Linked DNA regions of Oceanicoccus sp. KOV_DT_Chl. Each later gene encodes a partner of the first gene's protein in a complex. Links are inferred from orthologs where the notes say so. Each region holds a gene or a part of one and is shown in the gene's direction. Other genes may lie near its edges. The genes, in order: dapF and UNITIG_RS12915.

The links.
Region 2: the proteins of dapF (region 1) and UNITIG_RS12915 are in contact, whole or in part, in a solved structure (PDB 5YGU), measured with the Escherichia coli proteins. The link is inferred for Oceanicoccus sp. KOV_DT_Chl from one-to-one orthologs.

The regions. Positions count from the first base shown.
Region 1 is NZ_FQLF01000002.1:1,622,106-1,625,234, forward strand. Bases 201-3,002 are described here. They hold dapF (diaminopimelate epimerase), read left to right. Parts: upstream 201-1,087; coding sequence 1,088-1,918; downstream 1,919-3,002. Other genes in these bases: lysA (diaminopimelate decarboxylase), read left to right, coding at 201-973; UNITIG_RS11365 (DUF484 family protein), read left to right, coding at 1,966-2,661; xerC (tyrosine recombinase XerC), read left to right, coding at 2,684-3,002. Outside these bases: more of lysA, read left to right, coding at 1-200; more of xerC, read left to right, coding at 3,003-3,129. UniProt on the Escherichia coli protein: Involved in the succinylase branch of the L-lysine biosynthesis and in the biosynthesis of the pentapeptide incorporated in the peptidoglycan moiety. Catalyzes the stereoinversion of LL-2,6-diaminopimelate (L,L-DAP) to meso-diaminopimelate (meso-DAP).
Region 2 is NZ_FQLF01000002.1:1,944,070-1,947,358, forward strand. The notes cover bases 51-3,012. They hold UNITIG_RS12915 (RNA pyrophosphohydrolase), read left to right. Parts: upstream 51-1,263; coding sequence 1,264-1,761; downstream 1,762-3,012. Other genes in these bases: UNITIG_RS12905 (class I SAM-dependent rRNA methyltransferase), read left to right, coding at 51-318; UNITIG_RS12910 (HAD family phosphatase), read right to left, coding at 353-1,006; ptsP (phosphoenolpyruvate--protein phosphotransferase), read left to right, coding at 1,823-3,012. In the rest of the region: more of UNITIG_RS12905, read left to right, coding at 1-50; more of ptsP, read left to right, coding at 3,013-3,289. UniProt on the Escherichia coli protein: Master regulator of 5'-end-dependent mRNA decay.

The DNA.
Region 1 (3,129 bases):
TGGGGGCGACCCTTCCAAAGTAGTCTTTTCCGGCGTGGCTAAAACGGCACTGGAAATGCGCCGGGCATTGGAGGTCGGTATCCATTGTTTTAATCTGGAATCTGCTGCTGAACTGGAGCAATTGCAAAGCGTGGCGGCGGCGATGGATATCGTTGCGCCGATTTCGCTGCGGGTGAATCCCGATGTCGATGCACAAACTCACCCTTATATCTCAACCGGCCTGAAAGATAACAAGTTTGGTATCGCCATTGAGCAAGCCCCGCAGGTGTATCAACGCGCCACTGAACTCAGTCATATTGAAGTGATCGGGGTAGATTGCCATATCGGTTCGCAGCTAACCGAGGTCGCGCCCTTTCTCGACGCCATGGACAGAGTGTTAGCCCTGATCGATCAACTCGCAGCCAGTGGCATCAGCATTCGCCACCTGGATTTAGGCGGTGGCCTGGGGGTGCGCTACAACGATGAGCAACCACCTGCGCCTTCAGCCTACGTAGCAAAAGTGTTAGAGCGACTGGGCGACCGTGATGTCACCCTGGCCTTTGAACCTGGCCGCTCTATTTGCGCCAATGCGGGAGTGTTATTAACCAAAGTCGAATACCTTAAGCCAAACGCTCACAAAAACTTCGCCATTATCGATGCCGCCATGAACGATATGATTCGGCCGGCACTTTATCAGGCCTGGCTGAATATCCAGCCAGTGGCACCGCGTTCAGACGGCGAAGCCAAGCTCTGGGATTTGGTGGGCCCTGTCTGTGAAACCGGTGATTTTTTGGGCAAAGACCGTGAACTTATTCTTGAGCAAGGGGATTTATTATCCGTCGCCTCTTCAGGCGCCTATGGATTTACCATGAGTTCCAACTACAATAGCCGAGGACGCGCAGCTGAAATTATGGTGGATGGTGATACTATGCATGTCATTCGCTCGCGGGAAACCATCGCCGACCTGATGCGGGGTGAAGCGCTGCTGCCATAAGACTGTCGTCCAGTCTTAACGAAACCAGCCTTCTCTCCAGCGACTGCACCTGAACAGCTGCAGTCAAACAGCATCACCCTAACCGCGCTAACGGCGAAGCGCAGGAGAGATTTTATGTTGTTACGCTTCACTAAAATGCACGGCCTAGGCAACGATTTTATCGTGCTGGACCTGATCACCCAGCGTTTCAACTTGCAAGCCAGCCATATCAAGCAACTGGCCGACCGCCATTTCGGCATCGGTTGCGATCAGTTATTGGTGGTCGAATTACCCACGCAACCCGATGTCGATTTTCGCTACCGTATTTTCAACGGTGACGGCAATGAAGTAGAGCAATGCGGTAACGGCGCTCGCTGTTTCGCCAAATTTGTGCGCGACAAAAAACTCACCGGCAAAAACAAAATTCGGGTAGAAACCAATACCGGCATTATCGAGCTATCAATGACCGATGACCGGCAAGTGCGGGTCAATATGGGCAAGCCGGAACTATCACCGGCACTCATTCCCTTTGATGCTCCTGCTCGCGATAATAGTTATGCGCTCGAAGTAGACGGCCAGCACTACGACATCGGCGCTGTCTCAATGGGTAATCCGCACGCCGTAATGGTCGTGGATAATGTGCAAACCGCCGCTGTCGCCACCCTCGGTCCGGCCATTGAGTCGCACCCACGATTTCCACAGCGAGTGAATGCCGGTTTTATGCAGGTACTCAACCGCAAGGAAATTAATTTGCGGGTTTATGAGCGCGGTGCCGGTGAAACGCTGGCCTGCGGCAGCGGCGCCTGTGCCGCCGTGGTATCAGGGCAATTAAACGGTTTATTAGACCAGCGCGTAATCGTTAACTTACCTGGCGGTGCATTAACGATAGAGTGGCGCGGCGAAGGCCATCCCGTTATGATGACCGGGCCCGCTAGCACTGTGTTTGAAGGGCAGATTATAATTTAGGTGAGTGATTAACCCATGTCACCGCAGTAAAAGATTGAGAGGTACAAGTGGAACCGGCTAAAAAAAACAATAACGATAAAGACATCAGCGCCGAAGATGTGGCGAAATACCTGAAAGCCAATTCCGGTTTCTTCCTCAAGCGCGATGACTTGTTACTGGAATTAAAATTGGCCCACCCCAGCGGTCGAGCTGTTTCACTATTGGAACGTCAAGTCTCATTATTGCGCGAACGTAATATGGACATGCGCAACCGCTTAGGCGGCCTGTTAGAACATGCCGGCGACAATGATTTGCTGTTTGATAGAACCCGGCAGCTGGTACTATCGCTACTCGAAGTACAGGGCCTGGATTCGCTGGTTAATACCTTTACCCGTAGCATGCTAAAAGATTTTAAAATGGATTTTGCTACGCTTACTTTATTTGGAAAACCTGAAAACTATCGCACTGTTGCTTCCCGGGTGGTGCCACTGGATGACGCCTACGCCAAAATTCCCAACCTACTCAAAAATGACAACCCTACTTGTGGCGCATTACGCCCGGAAGATGCCGAATTTTTATTTTTAGAGCAGGCCCATCATGTCGGGTCTGCGGCCGTGCTACCGCTTAGCTTTGGTACACCCTTGGGGGTTATCGCTATTGGCAGTAGAGGCGCCAATCATTTTCATCAAAATATGGACACCTTATTTTTGGGTTATATTGCTGAAGTGCTAAACCGTTTGCTCTCTCGCCACCTGAATTACTAAATCAGCACACCGGGATCGTTCGATGACTACGAAGGAAACCCAGACCAACGATGAATGGCAACACCAGCTGCAACGGTTCCTTAATTATATAGCAACCGAGCGTCAGCTCTCTGGCCACACCCTCAGCAGTTACCAACGCGACCTGGAAAAATTTATTCGTTATTGTCGCCAGCAATCTATTCTTCAACTCGAACACGTTCATAGTGCTGATGTCAGGCAGTGGGTCGCGCAGCTTCATCGCGGCGGTTTAACCGGCCCCAGTTTACAGCGGGCCTTATCCGCACTGCGCAGCTTTTATAAATTTTATAACCGCAGCGGTGGCAAACATAATCCCGCACTGGGCATTCAAGCACCCAAGTCAGCAAAGAAATTACCCAAAGTATTAGATACCGATAATATGCAGCAATTATTATCAATTGAGGGCAATGACTGGCTCAGTGTCCGCGACCGCGCCATCTTGGAATTATT
Region 2 (3,289 bases), 320 kb from region 1 along the record:
GATGTGGTGATTATTGATCCGCCGGCATTTATCCCCAAGCGGAAAGATATCAAAAGTGGTGAGCAGGCCTATCGTCGCGCTAATGAATTAGCGATCAGGCTACTGAATAAAAATGGCGTGTTGGTGTCGGGTTCCTGCTCCATGCATTTAGGTCGGGATCGGCTTACTGATATCTTGCGTGCCTCTGCTCGTCACCTGGATCGTGATTTGCAAATCCTGGAACAAGGCGGGCAAACTTTTGATCACCCGGTGCACCCGGCTATTCCCGAAACAGAATATTTAAAAGCGGTTTTTGCGAGAGTGTTGCTGGCATCTTGAAGGCAACCAACCAACCAACCAACCAACCAACCAACTAACGCAAGCTGATAATAGGCCAGCCCTGCTTGTTAGCGTGTTGGGTCAAGATGTCATCGGCATCGACCGCGTATGGATGTTCAACCATCTCTAACAAAGGCAGATCATTATGGGAATCGCTATAAAAATAGCTGCCAGCCAGAGTGTGGCCGCTGTTGGCGAGCCATGTCTGCAAACGTTCGACCTTACCCTGTTGAAAGCAAGGGGTGCCTTCCACCTTACCGGTATACGTGCCGTCAATAAATTCGGGGATGGTGGCGAGTATGTGGTCAACCCCCAAACTGGCAGCAATCGGTGCCGTTACAAAAAGATTAGTGGCAGTAATGATTAGTAGAAAATCGCCTCGATCGCGATGCTGTTGTAGCAGTGCATCTGCTTTGGGTAAGCGCATTGGGGCGATGGTCTCCAGCATAAACTGCTGGTGCCATTGATCCAGTTGTTGTTTGGAATGGCTTGCCAGCGGTTTCAAAGAAAACGCTAGAAACTCCTGAATATCGAGGCCGCCCTGTTGATATTGCTGATAAAAATAGTCGTTGGCTTGCTGATAGGCTTTGGCATCAACAATGCCATGATCGACTAGAAATTGGCCCCAGGCGTGATCACTATCCCCTCCTAGCAGCGTGTTATCGAGGTCAAAAATTGCAAGGGCCACTCGTATTTCTCCAGAATATCTTTAATTATCAAAGGCTTGCTTATTGGTTTTGGGGCTATCGTTGTTGCGTCGGCGCATAGCATACTGGGGGTGTGCAGGTTTTGCACTCTCGATGGTACTAAAAGAACGTGTTTCTCTAAATGCCATATTTGTGGAACAATGGCTGCCTATAACAACTTAAAATGGCTACGCCAGTAATCCCGCCGTCCAATACCTAATCAATCGGCTGGTGATTATCAAATTGTAGGGAGTCAGCGTTGATTGATTCAGAGGGTTTTCGTGCCAATGTCGGCATCATGTTGGCGAATGCCCGTGGCGAAGTACTATGGGCGCGGCGGGTCGGTCAAGACGCCTGGCAATTTCCACAGGGCGGTATTCATGAGGGTGAATCGCCGCAGCAAGCATTGTTTAGAGAGTTGAAGGAAGAAGTCGGACTGACCGAAAAAGATGTTGAGATTATCGGTTCAACTCGTGGTTGGTTGCGCTATCGATTGCCTCAACGGTTACTGCGTCATGACAGCAAACCTTTGTGTATCGGTCAAAAACAAAAGTGGTATTTACTGCGAATGTTGGCGGATGATCAAGCGGTCAGTTTTGACAATGATGAAAAGCCGGAGTTTGATGGTTGGCGCTGGGTGAGTTACTGGTATCCACTCGGGCAAGTGATTTCATTCAAGCGAGAGGTTTATCGGCGGGCGTTAAAGGAGTTGGCGCCCAAGCATGCGCGGCTGGTCAATGATCAGCTGGATAAATAATTGTACTTAAAAAGTCATAGCAACTTCAGCAAACAGGATGATTAGCTAGATGCAAAAGAACATGCTTGAAGCGCTGCGCCGCATTGTCCAGGAGGTTAACTCTGCCGGACAATTACAAGCGGTGTTAGATGTGACTGTAGCGCGGGTGAAAGATACCGTTGGTACAGAAGTGTGTTCAATCTATTTGCGTGAGCCGACCCTTGGGCGTTATATCTTTAGCGCTACGGAAGGTCTCAATAAAGATTTTGTCGGCAAGATTTCAATGGCGGCCAATGAAGGTTTGGTTGGTCAAGTGGGTAGCAGGGAAGAGCCGCTTAACTTGGAGCATGCCGAAGCCCACCCCAGTTTTTTATTCATGCCCGGTATTGGCGAAGAGCGTTTCAGCTCATTTCTTGGTGTGCCGATTATTCATCAGCGTCAAGTGTTGGGCGTGTTGGTGGTACAGCAACAAGAGCGGCGACGATTTGATGAAGAGGAAGAAGCGTTTCTCGTCACGATATCGGCGCAGTTGTCTGGCGTCATTGCCCATGCACAGGCAACGGGTGCTATTTTTTCATTGGATGCAGGCGTGCGTGGCAGTGCCAGCTTTCGCGGCGTGGCGGGTGCGCCGGGTGTCGCGATTGGGCATGCCGTGGTTGTTTCGCCACCGGCAGATTTATATGCGGTACCGCGGCGACGCTGTAAGGATATTAAAGAGGAATTAGATTTTTTCCATGAGTGTTTAGATGCAGTACGCGAAGATATTCGCGCCATGGCGCGCAAATTAAGCGATAAATTAGCGCAGGAAGAACAAGCCTTATTCGATGTCTATTTGAGCATGCTGGAGGACAATTCAGTTGCAATAGAAATTGATGAGTTAATTCGCGAAGGTGAGTGGGCGCAGGGCGCGGTCAGTCGGGTAATGATAAAACACATCCGTACTTTTGAAATGATGGAGGACAGTTATCTCAAAGAACGTGCGACGGATATAAAGGATCTAGGTCGACGGGTACTGGCTTATTTACAAGCTGCCAATACTGGTCCGGTAGAATACCCGCAGCGAACTATTTTGGTGGGAGAAGAATTAACCGCTTCCATGCTGGGTGATGTACCGACAGAAAATTTAGTGGGTTTAGTGTCGGTACGTGGCTCGGGAAATTCCCATATTGCTATTCTAGCGCGGTCAATGGGTATCCCCACCATTATGGGTGCAGTGGATTTACCGTTTACTGAAATTGAAGGCAGTGAAATTATTCTCGATGGTTATAACGGCCAGGTTTATTTTAATCCTTCCCCAGAATTATTTGCCCGCTTTCAGGCTATCTATAATGAAGAATTACAAGTTTCAAAAGGCTTGGAGGCGTTAAAAGATTTACCTTGTATCACTACAGATAATCACCGGATACCATTATACGTGAATACCGGCTTGCAGGCCGATATAGCTAGGTCGTTAGATCGCGGTGCTGAAGGGGTAGGTTTATATCGAACTGAAGTGCCTTTTTTACTGCGCGAACGCTTTCCCAGTGAAAGAGAGCAGTGCGAAATTTAT